Regions from separate parts of the Marinococcus halophilus genome, predicted to be linked through region 2. Evidence: a T-box and tRNA genes for the amino acid it is inferred to sense, from the RefSeq annotation. Region 2 holds a T-box; the other holds one or more tRNA genes.
What was found. The T-box of region 2 lies ahead of pheS (phenylalanine--tRNA ligase subunit alpha). A T-box ahead of a tRNA ligase gene usually reads a tRNA of that ligase, here a tRNA-Phe.
Positions count from the first base shown of each region.

Region 1: it encodes a tRNA-Phe, which carries the amino acid that the T-box ahead of pheS (phenylalanine--tRNA ligase subunit alpha) is inferred to sense. The anticodon was not compared.

Region 1 is NZ_FVZD01000006.1:2,030,423-2,040,622, forward strand. It holds gene lepB (signal peptidase I) at 1-106, opposite strand, end outside; gene B5066_RS16380 (transglycosylase domain-containing protein) at 290-2,161, shown strand; gene B5066_RS16385 (DUF5366 family protein) at 2,175-2,732, opposite strand; gene B5066_RS16390 (antibiotic biosynthesis monooxygenase family protein) at 2,748-3,053, opposite strand; gene trmL (tRNA (uridine(34)/cytosine(34)/5-carboxymethylaminomethyluridine(34)-2'-O)-methyltransferase TrmL) at 3,071-3,544, opposite strand; gene B5066_RS16400 (methylated-DNA--[protein]-cysteine S-methyltransferase) at 3,565-4,092, opposite strand; gene queG (tRNA epoxyqueuosine(34) reductase QueG) at 4,122-5,267, opposite strand; gene B5066_RS16410 (hypothetical protein) at 5,353-6,054, shown strand; tRNA gene B5066_RS16415 (tRNA-Leu) at 6,176-6,261, opposite strand; tRNA gene B5066_RS16420 (tRNA-Leu) at 6,276-6,365, opposite strand; tRNA gene B5066_RS16425 (tRNA-Cys) at 6,389-6,463, opposite strand; tRNA gene B5066_RS16430 (tRNA-Gly) at 6,498-6,572, opposite strand; tRNA gene B5066_RS16435 (tRNA-Gln) at 6,576-6,650, opposite strand; tRNA gene B5066_RS16440 (tRNA-His) at 6,661-6,736, opposite strand; tRNA gene B5066_RS16445 (tRNA-Trp) at 6,761-6,834, opposite strand; tRNA gene B5066_RS16450 (tRNA-Tyr) at 6,842-6,926, opposite strand; tRNA gene B5066_RS16455 (tRNA-Thr) at 6,932-7,007, opposite strand; tRNA gene B5066_RS16460 (tRNA-Phe) at 7,018-7,093, opposite strand; tRNA gene B5066_RS16465 (tRNA-Asp) at 7,198-7,273, opposite strand; tRNA gene B5066_RS16470 (tRNA-Met) at 7,277-7,353, opposite strand; tRNA gene B5066_RS16475 (tRNA-Val) at 7,366-7,441, opposite strand; tRNA gene B5066_RS16480 (tRNA-Glu) at 7,447-7,521, opposite strand; tRNA gene B5066_RS16485 (tRNA-Ser) at 7,539-7,629, opposite strand; tRNA gene B5066_RS16490 (tRNA-Asn) at 7,632-7,706, opposite strand; rRNA gene rrf (5S ribosomal RNA) at 7,721-7,837, opposite strand; rRNA gene B5066_RS16500 (23S ribosomal RNA) at 7,903-10,200, opposite strand, start outside.
Region 2 is NZ_FVZD01000006.1:768,723-778,922, forward strand. It holds gene thrS (threonine--tRNA ligase) at 1-1,027, shown strand, start outside; gene infC (translation initiation factor IF-3) at 1,284-1,838, shown strand; gene rpmI (50S ribosomal protein L35) at 1,882-2,085, shown strand; gene rplT (50S ribosomal protein L20) at 2,127-2,483, shown strand; gene B5066_RS09995 (sigma-w pathway protein ysdB) at 2,527-2,934, opposite strand; gene B5066_RS10000 (M42 family metallopeptidase) at 3,201-4,289, shown strand; gene B5066_RS10005 (TrmH family RNA methyltransferase) at 4,396-5,163, shown strand; T-box leader at 5,219-5,437, shown strand; gene pheS (phenylalanine--tRNA ligase subunit alpha) at 5,487-6,521, shown strand; gene pheT (phenylalanine--tRNA ligase subunit beta) at 6,537-8,960, shown strand; gene zapA (cell division protein ZapA) at 9,078-9,329, shown strand; gene B5066_RS10025 (CvpA family protein) at 9,335-9,907, shown strand; gene polX (DNA polymerase/3'-5' exonuclease PolX) at 10,045-10,200, shown strand, end outside.

The DNA of each region.
Region 1 (10,200 bases), 1.3 Mb from region 2:
TGACCACATAGTTGGCAAACAAGAAGCCGCGCACAATGACGACAATTAATACGACGACGACAATTACTTTAATCCAATCCCATATTTCCTTTGACCAATTCGTCATTACCGACTTCCTCCGTTTCTATCTGCCTTTTCACTCTAGCACGGTTTCTGCGGATGAACAATCCAGAAATGCATGCAGACTAGAGGCATTATATCATATTTTTTACGGAACTTTCTTTTCCTTTTAATCTTAAAGCCTTCTTTGTCGATATATTAAATATACTGAGGCAAAGGAATTAATTACATGAGAAAACTCTTAGGGCTTATATGGATACTATTATTTATAACCAGCGGGGCAGTGGTTTCCTGGCTGTTTATAAAAGAGCTGAGCAGCACCCAGGCTCTTTCTTCTTTCCTTGAAGAACAGGTGGACGTTTCCAGCGTACCTATTGCCCAGAACAGTTACGTTACCGACCATAAGGGTGATCAAATTGCTGAATACAGGACAGAGGAAGACCGTCGTTACGTATCGCTTTCTCACTTTCCTGAACATGCCAGAGCTGCATTTATTGCCACAGAGGACCAAAAGTTTTACGAACACCAGGGAGTTGATCCTTTAGGCGTTGTACGGGCTCTTATAAGCAATGCAAGTACCGGGAGCATTGAAGAAGGAGCAAGTACAATTACGCAGCAGGCGACAAGAAATATCTATTTCTCTCATCAGCAGACCTATGAAAGAAAGGTTGCCGAAGTTCTTTTCGCTTACCAGCTCGAACAATCCTATACAAAAAACGAAATACTGGAAATGTATATGAACACTATTTATTTTGGCGAAGGTATTTACGGTTTCGAAACGGCAAGCCATTCCTATTTTGGCAGGTCAAGCAGTGATCTCTCGCTCGCGCAAACAGCTTTTTTGGCAGCGGTACCGGCTAATCCGTCCTACTATAACCCCGTGGAACATCCCGAGCGGACCCGGGAAAGGCAGCTGTGGATATTGGAAAAAATGAATGAAGCCGAAGTGATAACCGCTGAAGAAAAAATGAGCGCTTCCGAAGAAACTGTTTCTGTAGATTTACAAGAAAGAAATGCCAATCCCTATCCTGATTATACTGATTATGTAAAACACGAATTCAAACAGCTTGTGGCAAAAAACGAAGGTTGGGACGAACGGCTCAATCAAGCGGAGGGAAGCGAAAAAGAAGCTCTTTCCGAGAAGCTTAACATACGCACAAACCAGCTCCTTCAGTCCGGTATTACCATCCATACCACCATGGACACTGATATACAGAATATGCTAATAGAAAAATCCCGCTCCTACTGGCAACAGCGCGGCATAGAAGGAGCCGCCGTTATCATTGATCATCGTGCCGGCGCTCTTACGGCCATGAGCGGCGGGGCAGATTATCATGAATATGAATTCAACCGGGCTTTTCAGGCTTACCGACAGCCTGGATCAGTATGGAAGCCGCTGCTCGTCTACGGACCGTACCTTGAAGAACACGAGCGTTCGATTCACCAATTAGTTTCTACCAAAAAATACTGTGTTGCTTCCTATTGCCCTGCAAATGAAGGTGGAGCAGCAAAAGAGCGCGTCACAATTAAATTAGCGCTTGCCTTTTCCTACAACACCTCCGCTCTGCGCCTTATGCATCAAACCGGTCTAGAAGCTTCCTTTCAGTACCTCGAGAAGTTTGAGTGGGCGGAATTAACTCCGGCAGACAGGCAGTACGCTGCTGCTCTCGGCGGCGTTGAACGTGGTGTTTCACCAGTGGAATTAACAAGCGCTTACACCGTATTTTCTAACGACGGAACGTACGAGCCACCGCGTGCTATTACTTCTGTTACTGATGCAGATGGAAAGCTCCTGTTTGAATGGGAGTCCCAGGAAACCACCGTCTGGTCTCCTGAAACCAATGATCAAATGCGTGAAGTTCTTCGCGCCACTGTCGTTTCAGGAACGGCTTCCAGCCTGGCAGTTTTTGCAGATGTCAGCGGCAAAACGGGTACTTCAAATGCTACGAGAGACAGTTGGTTTGCCGGCTATGACGACAGGTACACAGTGGGGGTCTGGCATGGATACGACGACCCCCGGCCCCTACCTCCGGATAACAGCGCCATCGCTTTCTGGAAAACGATTTATCCCATGCTTTACGAAAAAAACGAACAGCCTTAGCCGTCCGTTTTTTTCATACTGGCAAACTATGTAAAAAACTATTGTACAAACGTAAAAACGCATATCCCGTGCCAATAATAAAAAGCCCCCAGAAAGACAAATGCAGTAGAAAAAAACCAGCCACTCCAGTAAAACGAAGAGAGGGGGCCAGGCGGATAATCAAATACACGAATGATAAAAGCGTCGCTCCAATGAAAAGCCCTCCGAGTAGATAAAGTTGGGAAGTAAGAAACAGCGACACTCCCCCAGCTATTAAATAAATCCATCCACAGCTTTGAAGATAAGAGCGGGCGTCTCCAGTTTCATCGTTTAAAAAAAATAACAAGGACAGCCCCATCATTGTATCCGAAATTAATTTTAAGGCAGCAATGATCATAAAAAACGCAAGCATAAGTATAAAAAGCATGGTTAATTTAATTCCATTCTCTGAAAAAAACTCGAGCATGCCCTGATAAATACCGGCCGTTTCTAAAAAAGCGGCGGTATACTGCTGGGTCCAGATGCCAAAGGATAAACAGAAAAATAAAATAGCAAGGATCGGAAAGTGGCTGGTCAAATAGGCATTTTTCATTGCGTACTCCAGGGGTCAGTTAGCATGGACGACATGAAATTGGCGGATCTGATTACCGGTGGCAGCGCTCTCTCTTTTTTCCTGCCCGCCTGATCGATGAGAAGATTTAAAAGAGTCACTTTCAAGCCAGTTCTGAAAGTCTTCCTTGGTCTCCCACTTTGTGAAAACAAGCTGTTTTCCATCTTCTGTCGTTTCGTCTAAAAACAAAAATTCCAAACACCCCGGCACCTGATTCATCTTTTCAGCACTAGCGCCAAAACGTTCCTGAATTTGTTCCTTCGCTTCTGCCGGCACCTCAAGTTCATTAATAACAACGTACATTTTTTATCCCTCTTTCATTATTGTAATTGTGGAAACGCCTGCTGGCGAAGCGCTTCATACACTAAAATAGCTGCCGTGTTGGACAAATTTAATGAACGGACTTTATCATTCTGGGGTATCCGGATACACTTTTCCTGATACTTCTCAGTCACATATTCGGGAAGGCCAGTAGTTTCACGCCCAAATACAAAAAAATAATCTTTCGCCGGATCTGAATAGTCATGCACGGCATATGAAGACGAGCCTACTGTTTCTACAAAGAAAAATTCCGCTTCCGGATACGAGTTCATCCATTCTTCAAGTGAATCATAATAGTGAATCTGCACATTGGGCCAGTAATCACATCCCGCCCGCTTCAACATCCGGTCCTCCGTAGAAAAACCAAGCGGGCGTATTAAATGCAGGTGAGTATCCGTCCCCGCACACGTTCTTGCAATGTTTCCAGTGTTTGCCGGTATTTCTGGTTGAAATAATACCACGTGTAAAGCCAAATCGCTCTCTCCTTCTTTTCCTACCGCGATACCGCCTGCGCTCTTTCTAGTTCAAGCAGTCCTTCTTTTACATGTACTCCCCCGCCAAACCCTACCATTTTCCCGTTTTTCCCAATGACCCGATGGCACGGAACGATAATGGAAACCGGGTTTTTGTTATTAGCCATTCCTACTGCCCGGAAAGCTTTTGGCGAATCAGCTTCTGCAGCAATTTCTGCATAGGACTTTGTCATTCCATAAGGAATACCTTGAAGGGCCTCCCATACTCTTTTTTGAAAAGGCGTCCCCCTCATATCGAGCGGCACCGTAAAATCGGTGCGCTCGTTCGCCTCATATTCTTCGAGCTCCCGGAAAACTTTATTATGCAGAGGATGCAGTTCTGCCCGCAGTCCGCATGAAGCACCGATATGCTTTTTCAGCCAACGCTTTATTCGTTCTTCATTTTCTTTTAAGGAACCAAAGTGCAGCATGCAGACACGGCCTTCGTATATTACTACGGTCACTTCACCTATATTACCGATTGTTCGCGATGCAGCCCACGCCTCCATAATAATCCTCCTTGATACATTTTCTTCTATTATACTCGTTCCGGAGATGTTTTATCCAATGCTTTTGAGATTTCTTCAAGCACTTCTTCGTCTTTTTCCCTGCTGTCAGCATGATGCAGTGCCTCGACTCCTTCCTGCGTTGGCATTTCTCCTAATGCCCAGGCACAGGCCCCTCGTATCACCGGCCGCGGATCGTTACAGAGCAGCTGTACAATTGTCGGTATCGAGGATTTTTCTTTCATATGGCCGAGAGCGATCAGGGCGTTACGCTGAATTGGTTTTTTTCCTCTCCACGAACCGGCAATGTATCCGAATTTTTCTTTAAACTCCCGGTTAGAAATTGTTAATAACGGTTCGAGCAGTGGCTTCACTACTTCCGGCTCCGGTTCAAATTCCGGGTGGTTATGGAAATCTACCCCTTTATTTTCCGGACACACCTGCTGGCAGGTGTCGCATCCGTACAATCTATTGCCAAGCTTATGGCGGTAGCGCTCCGGCAGCGCTTCCTTCGTCTGCGTCAAATAGGCGATACACTTTTTCGCGTCAAGCTGGCCTCCCTGAATCAAAGCATCCGTGGGGCATAAATCCACACAGCGGTTGCATGTGCCGCATTGATCCATCAGCGGAGTATCCTCCGGCAGGTACAGCGTAGTAATCATTTCGCCTAAATAAACATACGAGCCGAATTCAGGGGTAATTATAGCGCAGTTTTTGCCGCTCCATCCAATGCCCGCACGCTCTGCCACTGCACGGTCCGATAATTCACCAGTGTCAACCATCGATTTACACTCTGCTCCCGGAACCGTTTCTTGTATGAAGGCCTCCAGTTGGTTTAATTTATCCCGCAGGACGTCATGGTAATCTTTACCCCAGGAAGCACGGCAAAACTGGCCTCTGCGTGCTCCAGGGCGATTCTTTGGTGCCTCCGGAAGCTTCGTGGGATATGCGAGGGCGATAGATATAATCGTTGTCGCTTCCGTCAGGAGAAGCTCAGGGTGCGTTCTTTTATCAATATCGTCTTCTTCAAAGCCGGACTGATAGTTCAGCCGCTGCTGTTCTTTCAGCCTTGCTTTTAAGGTTACAAAGGGGGAGGCAGAAGCAAAGCCTACTTTATCAATGCCGATAGATTCCGCAAATGCCTGAATTTCCTCTTTTAATTCCTGTGCCGTTCGCATGGACGGCCCTCCTTTATAAATCATTTCGCCGGAGTCTGTGAAAGTGGTATGATACATTATGAGCTAGACATGAAGGGGGATATATATGCTCAAAGACATTTCTATTTCTTCTGCTGTTTTTAAAATTATTCCTTCTTTTCAATGCGGCGTCAACATCTACCGCGACATTGTTATTGATGACTCCCCTGGAATGCTTCGGGGGCGCGTGGACTTCTTCCATAAACAAATCCAGATGGATCTGCTTGATCAGTCTGTCTATGACTATACAGGTGTTCGGCAGTGGCAACAAATATTAGAACAGGCAGGGCTTATTGACCGTTCGCTGCCACCTCTCCATGAACAGCTGTACAAAAATTTACAGGCAGATAATATCCCGCCTTCTGAGCATTCCAGTGAAGACCTCATTCATTTTTTTAATCTTCAGTATGAAACTCCGGTTATATTGATCGATGCAGATACTGTCTTCGATTATGTAAAAATCGGCTTCGGCGTAGAGCAGGACCAGCTTCAGATCACTGAAAACCATCTCCATCCGATGTACGGACAAATTATCGCCAAAGACCGCAAGAAAACATTGGCCTCATTAAGTGGACCAGGCCTGGACAGCAGAACCAGCCGTTCGACTACTACAGCAATACAATTAACCTTTATACGGCCACAGCTCTCCAATGATTCTGCTGCTGAACTTACTCAGGCAGTGGGAAATATGTTTACTCAAATTCACGGAGGCACCGTAGAAAGCCGTCTTCTGCGCGCAGCTTCTCCTGTTTGGGAGTTCTCCTTATAATTATAAAAAAAGTCTCTCCTTTTTAAAAAGGAAAGACTTTTTCTTTATATCCAGCTTTCGCATTTAAAATTAAACATAAAAATAACGCTTCTCTCTAGAAACGTTTTCCTGGCTCGTTAAATGGTAGCGAAGGTGGGACTCGAACCCACACGTCCAGAGGACACTTGATTTTGAGTCAAGCGCGTCTACCGGTTCCGCCACTTCGCCGTTCAACTAAAAAATGGTACCGAGGGCCGGACTCGAACCGGCACGGTTGATGACCAACCGCAGGATTTTAAGTCCTGTGTGTCTACCAATTCCACCACCCCGGCAGGCGTTTGCTTCTCTTTAATAATGGAGGCGGTACCCGGATTCGAACCGGGGGATAAGGGTTTTGCAGACCCGTGCCTTACCACTTGGCTATACCGCCATTCCAGAGAATGGCTTAATGCTTATGTTAATAATGGAGCGGAAGACGGGATTCGAACCCGCGACCCCCACCTTGGCAAGGTGGTGTTCTACCACTGAACTACTTCCGCAATTGGCTGGGCTAGCTGGATTCGAACCAGCGCATCACGGGACCAAAACCCGATGCCTTACCGCTTGGCTATAGCCCATTATCCAATATGGGGCGATTGGTGGGAATTGAACCCACGCGTGCCGGAACCACAATCCGGTGCGTTAACCACTTCGCCACAACCGCCATGTGAACATAACACATTAAAAATGGCAGGGGTAGTAGGAATCGAACCCACATTGGCGGTTTTGGAGACCGCTGTTTTGCCATTAAACTATACCCCTGTATAAGTGGTGGAGGGGGACGGATTCGAACCGCCGAACCCGAAGGAGCGGATTTACAGTCCGCCGCGTTTGGCCAACTTCGCTACCCCTCCACATATGGTGCCGGCCAGAGGACTTGAACCCCCAACCTACTGATTACAAGTCAGTTGCTCTACCAATTGAGCTAGACCGGCGTTTTTTGAATGGTGGCTCGAGACGGAATCGAACCGCCGACACGAGGATTTTCAGTCCACTGCTCTACCGACTGAGCTATCGAGCCACATTAGATATTGTTGCCATAAATTGATTCAATGAAGCAATTCGGAATAGACAACTGAAATTATACCTTATTCATTTTGTTTGTCAATACGAATAAAGGTAAAATGGCGGGCCTGACGGGATTTGAACCCGCGATCTCCTGCGTGACAGGCAGGCATGTTAACCACTACACCACAGGCCCTTTTGGTTGCGGGGGACGGATTTGAACCGACGACCTCCGGGTTATGAGCCCGACGAGCTACCAGACTGCTCTACCCCGCGATATAAAATATATGGTGGAGGATGACAGGATCGAACTGCCGACCCCCTGCTTGTAAGGCAGGTGCTCTCCCAGCTGAGCTAATCCTCCGTAAATGGTGACCCGTACGGGATTCGAACCCGTGTTACCGCCGTGAAAGGGCGGTGTCTTAACCACTTGACCAACGGGCCTCTGAAATAAATATGTATGGCGGAGAGCGAGGGATTCGAACCCTCGAGACGGGAATGCCGCCTACACGATTTCCAATCGTGCTCCTTCGGCCACTCGGACAGCTCTCCAGTGGCTCCGCAGGCAGGATTCGAACCTGCGACCAATCGGTTAACAGCCGATTGCTCTACCACTGAGCTACTGCGGAATATAATAAAAAAAGCCCGGCAGCGATCTACTTTCACGGGGGGAGAGCCCCCGGCTATCATCAACGCTGAAGAGCTTAACTTCCGTGTTCGGCATGGGAACGGGTGGGACCTCTTCGCTGTTGCCACCGGACCGGCCCGTCGGGCCCTGACAACCAAATACCGAGACCGCGGCCACCGCCGCGTATCGTGCTGAGCGTGGATAAGACTTCGACCGATTAGTATCCGTCCGCTGCACATGTCGCCATGCGTCCACGCCGGACCTATCTACCTCGTCATCTCCAAGGGGTCTTATCTCCGTAGAGGGGAAAGGTCATCTTAAGGGGGGCTTCATGCTTAGATGCTTTCAGCACTTATCCCGTCCACACGTAGCTACCCAGCAGTGCTCCTGGCGGAACAACTGGTACACCAGCGGTGTGTCCATCCCGGTCCTCTCGTACTAAGGACAGCTCCTTTCACCTTTCCTGCGCCCGCGACGGATAGGGACCGAACTGTCTCACGACGTTCTGAACCCAGCTCGCGTACCGCTTTAATGGGCGAACAGCCCAACCCTTGGGACCTACTTCAGCCCCAGGATGCGATGAGCCGACATCGAGGTGCCAAACCTCCCCGTCGATGTGAACTCTTGGGAGAGATTAGCCTGTTATCCCCAGGGTAGCTTTTATCCGTTGAGCGACGGCCCTTCCATGCGGTGCCGCCGGATCACTAAGCCCGACTTTCGTCCCTGCTCGACTTGTGGGTCTCGCAGTCAAGCTCCCTTGTGCCTTTGCACTCTGCGAATGATGTCCGACCATTCTGAGGGAACCATTGGGCGCCTCCGTTACTGTTTGGGAGGCGACCGCCCCAGTCAAACTGCCCACCTGACACGGTCCCGAGGCCGGATCACGGCCTGCGGTTAGAATGTCGATACCACCAGGGTAGTATCCCACCAGCGCCTCCTCCGAACCTGGCGGTCCGGATTCGATGGCTCCTACCTATCCTGTACAAGTGGTACCCACATCCAATGTCAAGCTACAGTAAAGCTCCATGGGGTCTTTCCGTCCTGTCGCGGGGAACCTGCATCTTCACAGGTATTATAATTTCACCGGGTCTCTCGTTGAGACAGTGCCCAAGTCGTTGCACCTTTCGTGCGGGTCGGAACTTACCCGACAAGGAATTTCGCTACCTTAGGACCGTTATAGTTACGGCCGCCGTTTACTGGGGCTTCAATTCGGCGCTTCTCCCCCCGGAGGGGGATAACGCCTCCTCTTAACCTTCCAGCACCGGGCAGGTGTCAGCCCCTATACTTCGCCTTACGGCTTCGCAGAGACCTGTGTTTTTGATAAACAGTCGCTTGGGCCCTTTCACTGCGGCTCCCTGGGGCTATGCACCCCGGGGAGCACCCCTTCTCCCGAAGTTACGGGGTCCTTTTGCCGAGTTCCTTAACGAGAGTTTTCCCGCGCGTCTTAGAATACTCATCCCACCTACCTGTGTCGGTTTACGGTACGGGCACCACGTTCCTCGCTAGAGGCTTTTCTTGGCAGGGTAGGTGCCGGCCCTTCGGGCCCCGTAGGGCCCTCCTGGTCACCGCTTGGCCGTCTGGGGGAGGGATTTGCCGCTCCCCCGGCCTTGCCAGCTTCAACGCGCATGTCCATTAGCGCGCGGCCGTGCCTGCCTGCGTCCCCCCATCACTCAAATGGAACGGAGGTGGTACAGGAATATCAACCTGTTTTCCATCGCCTACGCCTATCGGCCTCGGCTTAGGACCCGACTAACCCTGAGCGGACGAGCCTTCCTCAGGAAACCTTGGGTTTTCGACGGAAGGGATTCTCACCCTTCTTTTCGCTACTCATACCGGCATTCTCACTTCCAGGCGCTCCACCGGTCCTCACGGTCCGGCTTCGGGGCCCCTAGAACGCTCCCCTACCATCTCTCCCATGCGGGAGAGTCCACGGCTTCGGTGCTGCGTTTAGCCCCGGTACATTGTCGGCGCAGAGTCACTCGACTAGTGAGCTATTACGCACTCTTTCAATGATGGCTGCTTCTAAGCCAACATCCTAGTTGTCTAAGCAACTCCACATCCTTTTCCACTTAACGCAGACTTAGGGACCTTAGCCGGTGGTCTGGGCTGTTTCCCTCTCGACGACGGATCTTAGCACTCGCCGTCTGACTCCCGGGCAGCAAGTCACTGGCATTCGGAGTTTGACTGAATTCGGTAATCCGGGAAGGACCCCTCGTCCAATCAGTGCTCTACCTCCAGGACTCTCGTACCCGAGGCTAGCCCTAAAGCTATTTCGGGGAGAACCAGCTATCTCCAGGTTCGATTGGCATTTCACCGCTACCCACGACTCATCCCCGCAATTTTCAACTTGCGTGGGTTCGGGCCTCCAGCCAGTGTTACCTGGCCTTCACCCTGGTCATGGGTAGATCACCTGGTTTCGGGTCTACGCCCGCCTACTTGATCGCCCTCTTCAGACTCGCTTTCGCTGCGGCTCCGCCTTTGCGGCTTAACCTTGC
Region 2 (10,200 bases):
TGAACTCTATAAAACATCGGGCCACTGGGACCACTACCAGGATGATATGTTTCCTCCGATTGAAATGGATAATGAAACACTCGTACTCCGGCCGATGAACTGTCCACACCATATGATGGTGTACAAAAATAAGAAACACAGCTATCGCGATCTGCCGGTACGCATTGCAGAGCTTGGAACAATGCACCGTTATGAAAAATCCGGGGCGCTTGCCGGACTGCAGAGGGTACGGGCGATGACGCTAAATGACGGGCATATTTTTGCCCGTCCTGACCAGCTGAAGGATGAATTCATCCGTGCTGTACGGCTCGTTCGTGAAGTCTATCATGACTTTGGCATCAAAGATTACACCTTCCGGCTTTCCTACCGGGATCCGGAAGATAAAGAAAAATATGTGGACGACGACCAGATGTGGGAGAATTCCGAACGTATTCTTAAAGAAGCGATGGATGCTATTGATGCTGAATATGTAGAAGCCGAAGGAGAAGCAGCATTTTACGGCCCGAAGCTGGACGTGCAGGTGAAAACAGCGATGGGCAAGGAAGAGACGCTTTCGACCGTCCAGATTGACACCCATCTGCCTGAACGCTTTGATCTCACGTATGTCGGAAGCGACGGCGGCGAGCATCGCCCGGTAGTAGTCCACCGGGGAATCGTTTCCACCATGGAACGCTTCATCGCTTTTCTGCTTGAAGAATATAAAGGCGCCCTGCCGACGTGGCTGTCTCCTGTCCAGGTAAAAATTATACCGGTCTCTCCTGATGTGCACCTTGATTATGCCAAAGAAGTGGAATTGGCGCTCCAGGCCTCAGACGTCCGGGTGGAAGTGGATACAAGGGATGAAAAACTCGGCTATAAAATCCGTGAAGCCCAGACGCAAAAAATACCTTACATGCTTGTGCTCGGAGACAAGGAGCAGGAAGCAAACGCCGTAAATGTACGAAGGTACGGCCAGCAGGACTCAGAATCGCAGCCGTTAGAAGATTTTGTGGAAAATGTAACTGGGGCCATTAATGAATATCGCTAAAATGGTTGACGCTTTGTTGGCTCCGTGCTACGATGTCCTAGTGTGAAAATAATTAATCCCTAAAGAAGAAGCGCCCGCTTCTCACCTGACCGACAAACGTTGGCTGGTTTTTATCAATATATTGAATGTGTAGAGCATATATTCTGTATACGTGTGGGCGCTTCTCTGCTTCAGAGGGTGCCTGCACGTTTTTTCGTTGTGCCAATGGTAAGCATTTGCGTGGAAGCCCCGCGCACTAAATTTCTGGAGGTGGCTTATTATTCGTAAGGACCAAAAGGTAAACGAGGGCATCCGTGCCCGTGAAGTTCGACTCATCGACGCTAACGGAGAGCAGCTTGGAGTAAAATCAAGAAATGAAGCTTTAGAGCTGGCCGGGAAAGAAAACCTTGACCTCGTTCTTGTCGCTCCAAATGCGAAACCGCCTGTCTGCCGTATTATGGATTACGGTAAATACCGTTTTGAACAGCAGAAAAAAGAAAAAGAAGCCCGGAAAAAGCAAAAAACGATCAATGTTAAAGAAGTTCGTTTGAGCCCGAGCATCGAAGAACACGACTTTAATACAAAACTTCGCAATGCACGGAAGTTTTTATCTAAAGGCGATAAAGTAAAAGCAGCTATCCGCTTCCGCGGTCGTATGATCACCCACTCTGACATTGGTAAAGAAGTACTGGACCGGTTTGCGAAAGAGTGTGAAGACGTGAGTACGATTGAAACGAAGCCAAAAATGGACGGCCGCAGCATGTTCCTCATGCTTGCTCCAAAAGCAGAACAGGAACGTGAACAAAAAGAAGAATCCAGCAAAGAAGAATAGACAGCGGTTTTTCCCGTTATATTAAAAAAGGAGGATGTCACTTATGCCAAAAATGAAATCTCACCGCGGAGCAGCAAAACGTTTTCGCAAAACAGGAAGCGGCCGTGTAAAACGCGCACGCGCATTCACGAGCCATATGTTTTCGCATAAATCCCAAAAGCAAAAGCGTAACCTTCGTAAACCGGAGCTTGTTTCCAAATCCGACTACAAGCGTATCAAGACACTACTGCCGAAAACGAAAAAATAAGCAAGACCAAATAATTAATATAAGCTAAGGAGGGGTTGACGATGCCAAGAGTAAAAGGCGGATATGTGGCACGTCGCAGACGTAAACGAGTATTAAAACTCGCGAAAGGATATAGAGGTTCAAAGCATACGCTGTTTAAAACAGCGCAGGAACAGGTAATGAAGTCCCTGCAGTATGCTTACCGGGACCGTCGCCAGCGCAAACGCGAATTCCGTAAGCTCTGGATTGCGCGTATCAACGCAGCAGCGCGGTTGAATGGCTTGTCCTACAGCCGCATGATGCATGGTTTGAAGCAGGGCGGTATTCAAATGAACCGTAAAATGCTCGCAGACCTCGCGATAAACGACGAGAAAGCATTCGCAGAACTTGCTGAAAAAGCGAAATCAAACCTAAACTAAAATGCAAAAAAGCGGAGCGCCCGTCAATAGGGAGTTCCGCTTTTTATCGTTTTCCCGGCCGCTCCGCTTCAAGCTGCTGCATAAACTCTTTCACCGGGCTGTTCCATTCAATGGCAGCCTCCGGGTAAAGAGCAAGAATTTCCCGCTCAAGGAAGGTGAAATCCTCCCGCTGGAAGCCGCGCAAATGCTCACTTTCAATCACCCAGAGCGAAATCGTAACCACTTCAAATGCTTTTTCGGTCGTACCTACGTATTTCTCTCCTTCAAACATGACGCCTTTATGCGTAGCGAGCAGGTTTTTACGTACGTTTTGCTGGTCATCAAGCAGATAGAATTGTTTTTTTTGATGGGCGGCTTCTAATTTTCTTCTTGAATTATTCCAGTATTTCCAAAACGAATATATGATTATAATGAGAGCAATCAGCAACAGCAGTCGCAAAAGAATTCCCAATCTTTACACCCTCCTTTGCATATACCGGATTAAGCGTACATGAGCCTCAGCATTTCTAATATATACGCACAGTATATTAAAAAGTTTCACCTGAACCCGGGCAAGATAGATTATGTTTGAGCCCCGGGGCAAAGTTCTTTATACTGAATATGGAAGAACCTGTACCACACTGCTTGTATTGATGAGAATATTAGTTTAAGACATTAATGATATTTTCCCTTTGCATGTGTGCGTAAAACAACCATACATAAAGGAGGCAGCATGAAATGGCAGAATTAGATCCGACATTGCAGATGCTAAAAGACCTCACGGACGCAAACGGCGTTCCGGGGAACGAACAGGAACCGAGAAAAGTGATGACTCAGTACATTTCACCGTATGCTGATGAAATGAGTACCGATCGGCTCGGAAGCCTTATCGCTAAAAAAACCGGCCAGGCGGGCGGTCCGAAATTGATGATCACCGGCCATCTGGACGAAATTGGTTTTATGATATCGGGGATTGATGAAAATGGTTTCTTGAAATTTCAGACTCTTGGTGGATGGTGGAGCCAGGTGATGCTCGCCCAGCGGGTGAGGGTAATGACGAAAAAAGGAAATATTACTGGTGTCATCGGTTCTAAACCACCGCATATTCTACCGGCAGAGCAGCGCAAGAAAGCGATGGAAATTAAAGATATGTTTATTGATATCGGGGCTTCGAGTAAAGAAGAAGCAGAATCCTTCGGCGTACGCCCAGGCGATTCGGTCGTGCCGGTATGTGATTTTGAAGTGATGAATAATGAAAAGTTTCTAATGGCAAAAGCCTGGGATAATCGCATTGGCTGTGCCATTGCAATCGAAGTACTCAAACGTCTCGAAAACGAATCCCATCCGAATGAAATTTATGGTGTCGGTGCAGTTCAGGAAGAAGTCGGCCTTCGCGGTGCGAAAACAGCAACCAACCAAATTCAGCCCGACATTGGCTTTGCTGTTGACGTGGGCATTGCCGGTGACACTCCGGGTGTGGCAAGCAACGAGGCTAAAGCAAAAATTGGCAAAGGACCGCAGCTTTTGATGATGGATGCTTCTGTTATCGCCCACAAGGGACTGCGTGATTTCGTTGTAGGAGTAGCTGAAGAAAAAGAAATTCCTTTTCAGTTCGACATGATGGCGAACGGAGGCACCGATGCCGGCTCTATTCATTTATCCGGAGAAGGAGTGCCATCGATGGCTATTACAATTCCGACCCGCTATATTCATACCCATGCGGCTATTCTGCACAGGGATGACTTTGAGCATGCCGTACAGTTAATCGTAGAAATTGCTAAGCGCTTAGACCGGAAGACAGTAGATTCGTTAACGTACGACGCATAAAAATAATAACCTTTCCTTCCATTACGGACGGAAAGGTTATTCGTTTTCTTACTGCCGCCAGGCAAAATGTGCTACGATGAGAGAAAATACTGGGGGAGACAACGAAGTGAAGCGGATAGAGTCGGCAAAAAATCCAAAAGTAAAAGAAATAAAAAAACTTCATAAACGTAAAGAACGGGAAAAGTCGGGCCTATTTTTAATTGAAGGAGACCACGCGTTAACAGAAGCCGTGCGGTCGCAGGCCTGGATTGAAGAAATTTTCATCGAAGAACACAAAGAGTGGCCGCAGGTTTTTAATGAAATACCGACCCCGGCAACGGAAGTAACAGAAAGCGTCATGAAAGAAATCAGCTCGACCGAAACGCCGAAAAATATCGTAGCTGTATGCAGGGTTCCTGAATTTTCCAATGTCAAAAGCGGCGGGTATTCTTTTTTTGTTTTAGTCGACAGCATTCAGGACCCTGGCAATTTGGGAACAATCATCCGGACGGTCGACGCGCTTGGAAAAGGTGTAGTTGTTCTCGGGGCAGGCACGGTGGATGCATACAATGCAAAAGTGGTCCGGGCGACGCAGGGATCACTGTTTCATGTTCCGGTTCTGCAGGAGGATCTGGGCGAATGGCTGGAATGGCTGCAGGAAACGGATATTCCGTGCTTTGGGACTTCACTTGAAGAAGGAACGTCGTATTCAGCCCTGGAGCCGCAGCCCTATTTTGCGTTAATCATTGGCAATGAAGGAGCAGGTGTGCAAAAGAAATGGCTCGAGCGGACCGATCAGAACCTGTATATTCCGATCCCGGGACAGGCAGAATCATTAAACGCTGCGGTTTCAGCCGGCATCCTGCTGTACCATTTGAAGCAGACGGATTGGTGATGGTTGCAATTGGGCCGGGCTTTTTCTATAATAATGCATATTGAAACGTATAAACACAAATGCGCAGATGAAGAGTAGTAGCATTGCTTCCTGCTGACCAGGGAAAAGGTATCGTGGACTGAAAATACCTTGCAGTAAGGATTTGTGAATTCACTTCGGAGCAGCCGCTGGAGTATTCCCCGTGGAAGAAAAGCGTGCCGGAACCTGTCGTTACAGGAAAGTGAGCTGTGCACTGCAGCTAACAAGGGTGGTACCGCGAGCCTTCGTCCCTTTTCAGGGAGAGGGCTCTTTTTATTTGGCATAAAAATGGAGGGAACCAGGATATGATAGAACGCTTGGAAGAGCTGCAGCAGGAAGCGCTGCAGCAGATTGAAAAAGCTGGAGATACAAAAGAATTGGAGCAGGTGAGAGTAAAATACTTAGGAAAGAAAGGTCCTATTACAGAAGTGCTCCGGGGAATGGGGCAGCTGTCCAAGGAAGAGCGTCCTGTGGTCGGCCAGAAGGGAAACGAAGTACGTGAAGCCATCCAGGAGCGTTTGGAGAAAAAGACGAAAATGCTTGCTGACGAAGCATTAAAGGAAAAACTCAAAAATGAAACGCTGGACGTGACACTCCCCGGACGCCCGGTCCAACGCGGGGCGAAGCACCCGCTCACAAGCGTGGTTGAAGAAATCGAAGACATATTTATCGGGATGGGCTTTGAAGTGACAGAAGGCCCGGAAGTAGAAACCGACTATTATAACTTTGAAGCGATGAATCTGCCAAAAGATCATCCGGCCCGGGACATGCAGGACTCTTTTTATGTCAGCAGCGATCTGCTGATGCGTACGCAGACCTCTCCCGTCCAGGCCCGTTCGATGGAGCGTCACCAAGGCAAAGGCCCGGTGAAAATCATCTGCCCGGGCAAGGTATACCGCCGGGATGATGATGATGCTACCCATTCCCACCAGTTTATGCAAATTGAGGGGCTGATGGTTGACGAAAATATTCGAATGAGTGATTTAAAAGGAGTGCTTGAAACATTCGTGAAGGAATACTTCGGGGAGGAAAGAGAAATCCGTCTCCGCCCGAGTTACTTCCCGTTTACAGAGCCATCTGCAGAGCTTGACGTTTCATGTGGCATCTGTGCAGGTGAAGGCTGCCGCATCTGCAAGCATACTGGATGGATCGAAGTGCTCGGGTGTGGAATGGTACACCCGCGTGTGCTTGAAATGAGCGGCTTTGATCCCGAAATCTATAGCGGCTTTGCCTTTGGCATGGGAGTGGAACGGTTCTCCCTCTTAAAATACGGCATTGATGATATCCGGCATTTTTACACGAACGATATGCGCTTTTTAAAACAATTCACTCGAGTATAAAAGGAGAATACAGACATGTTGATCTCATATAAGTGGCTGAAAGATTATGTAGATGTTGAAGATATTGCTCCCGAGGAAATTGCCGACCGCCTGACTACGGGAGGCGTAGAGGTGGACGCTCTGTACCGGCGCTCCGAACCAATTGAGGGATGTGTGGTCGGCTACGTTGTCGAGGCCAAAAAGCACCCCGACGCTGATAGTTTAAACATCTGCCAGGTGGATCAGGGAGCAGAGACGGTGCAGATTATCTGCGGTGCTGATAATGTGGCGGCCGGGCAGAAGGTTGTAGTTGCAAAGCCAGGCACCGTGCTGCCCGGGGGCATGGAAATTAAAGCGACGGACATCCGCGGCCAGGAGTCCAATGGCATGATTTGCTCCCTCCAGGAGCTCGGTATGGAAGCAAAGCTGGTTCCAAAACATGTGGCTGAAGGCATTTTTGTTTTTGATGAAAATCCGGAAACCGGTTCGGACGCAATAAAAGCCCTTGGCTGGGATGACACGGTGATGGATCTCGATATTACGCCAAACCGTGCCGACTGCCTGAACGTCCTCGGGGTTGCATATGAAGTAGCAGCCCAGCTCGACCGTACCGTGAAGCTTCCTAGGACCTCTGTAAAAGAAAGCGATAAATCTGCGTCGGCTGCGGTCAATGTGAAAATCGAAAACGGTGAGGACACCCCTTATTACGGGGCGAGAGTTGCCGAAAACATCCAGGTGAAGCCTTCTCCGTATTGGATGCAGAACCGTTTGATGGCTGCAGGCATCCGGCCGATCAGCAACATCGTGGACATTACCAACTACGTGCTGCTTGAATATGGACAGCCGCTGCATGCGTTTGATTTTGACGCTTTCGGCTCTGACGAAGTACTTGTGCGCAGAGCGTTCGAAGACGAAGAAATACAGACGCTTGACGGCAATAAGCATCACCTTTCAAGTGCACATTTAGTCGTAACCAACGGCACAAAGCCGACGGCGCTCGCAGGAGTGATGGGCGGAGAGCACTCAGAAGTCGGCGACGGGACGACAAATATCCTGCTTGAAGCAGCTCTGTTTCATCCGTCATTAATTCGCCAGGCCTCCAAAGACACACGGATACGAAGCGATGCAAGTGTCCGTTATGAACGGGGTCTCGACACAGAAAGGGTAGAGCAGGCAGCAGACCGGGCAGCTTATTTGTTTGCTGAACACGCGGGGGCTTCTATTCTGCAGGGCATCGAACAGGAGGATCATCGAAAGCCTGGCGGCCGGTGGGTCACGGTGAGCGACCGCAGCATCAATCAGCTGCTGGGAATGGAGCTCAGTGGTTCAGAGATGGTCCATATTCTCGAACGCCTTGGTTTTCAAGTGGCTGATAAAGAAACGGGCAGTATCGAAGTATATATCCCAAGCCGACGTCCGGATATTCACATCGAAGAGGACGTGGCGGAAGAAATCGCCCGTATGCACGGCTATCAGGACATTCCGAGTACATTGCCAAAAGGGGCAACGACGGCTGGGAGTTTAACGGCGGAACAAAAAAGAAAGCGGACGGTTCGCCGCTTTTTGGAAAGTGCCGGCTTGAGTGAAGCTGTCACCTATTCCCTGACGACTGCCGGCTCTGCCTCACGTTTTACGCTTTATCCGGAAAAGCATACGATGGAAGTAACTATGCCGATGAGCGAAGACCGCAGAGTGCTGCGTCAGAGCCTGATTCCACAGCTGCTTGAAGGAGTCAGCTATAACCGCAACCGCCAGACGAAGGACATTGCCCTATTTGAAATGGGCTCGGTGTTTCTTTCCGAAGAAGAACGTGCCTCCGTCCAACCGGAAGAACGCATTATGCTTGCTGCGGTAGTAAGCGGCAGGTGGGAAAGCCACTTATGGCAGGGAGAGACAAAAAGAGCAGATTTTTATGTGATAAAGGGAATTGCAGAAGGCATTCTTGAGGAACTGCACGTGGAAAGCCGTGCTTCGTTTACTCTGGCTGAACGCAGTGATATGCATCCCGGCCGCACAGCTGACATCCAGCTCGATGGAGAAACAGTGGGCTATGTCGGCCAAATCCATCCAATGACCGCCGGGGATTGGGATATTGCCGAAACGTACGCTCTCCAGGTTGATTTAACGTCCCTGCTTCAGGCAGCTGAAACACCGGTGCGTTATCAAGCGCTGCCGAGGTTTCCTTCCACTACCCGCGATATTGCGATCGTCGTAGATGAAAGCGTTCCTGCAGCTGACGTGAAAAATGTGATCGAGGCCGCAGGCGGCAGCACATTATACAGCACTTCTTTATTTGATGTTTATCAAGGCGAAAATTTGACGCCCGGCAAAAAGTCCCTGGCGTTCACCCTTGTGTATCTGGATCCGGAAAGGACGCTGACTGATGAAGAAGTCACCTCTGCCCACGACCAGGTCCTTCGCATGCTGGAAGAAAAAACGGGGGCAGAGCTCAGGCAGTAAATGGCTGGCGGGCATCTGGCGGTTTAACGAAGCAGCTTCACAGGGAAATATATTCAGAGCCTTTTTATTCTGTTACTATTAAAGAAAAGGCACACTTAAGAACAGGGGGCGGAAAACGTGGCTGATGATCAAAGTAAAAAACGCACTACGGTTACAATATACGGCCAGCAGTACACGATTGTCGGTGATGAACAACCCTCGCATATTAATCAGGTAGCCAATTATTTAGATAAGAGAATGAAGGAATATAAAGCATACAATCCTTATTTGGATACAACGCGCCTCGCGGTTTTGACGGCTTTAAATGTAGTGGATGATTATATTAAACTTAAAGAAGAAGTGAACAAGGACAAAGATTCTGAAGGATAATGCTTATGGAAATAGTAATAGATGTTCTGCTTGTTGTGATTTTAATCGGCAGCTTTTTCACGGGGCTTCAGCGGGGCTTTGTTCTTCAGCTGCTCCGCCTCGTCAGCCTGGTTGCAGCATTCGTTGTTGCGTTTTTATTTTATGAAGAAGTGGCACAGATGCTAGAACAATGGATCCCCTACCCGTTTGGTCAGCAGCCGGAAGGGTCGTTCCTGGCTGCTTTTGACACCCGCAGCCTGTTTTATTATTCTATCGCTTTTCTTCTCTTATTTGTTGGCACCCGTATTGTTGCCGGCTTTTTAACCGGAACGGCAGGCGGTATCGCCAGGCTGCCGGTGCTGAGAACGATCAATTACTGGCTTGGCGGTGTGCTGGGTGTACTGGAAACGTATGTTATTTTATTTATTGTTCTGGCTGCAGCAATGCTGATGCCGTTTCCGGCCCTTGAACCAGTAGTAAATAACTCGGTAATCGCAAACTTTATATTACATGACACCCCATGGCTTTCCGGCTGGTACGAGCAAATCATGCCGGAAGAGCCCGGGAACATGGATGGCCCAATAGAGAATGAAGGTTGACTTCCCTGCGTGTCACAGGGGAGTCTGTTTTTATGTCTTCAGCACGGCGGCATGAATTTAGACAGAATTATTAACTCCCGTTATACTCAAAAAAGAATGCCTAACATGATTAAAGCTGACGTGTGGAGGAGATTAGCATGAATAAAAAAGATCTTATCGGTCATTTGGAAACAATCGCTGTATATATGGAAATTAAGGGAGAGAATCCTTTTAAAATTTCTGCCTACCGCAAAGCAGCACAGGCACTTGAATACGATGAGCGTTCGCTGGGTGAAATCGATGATGCAGGCGCT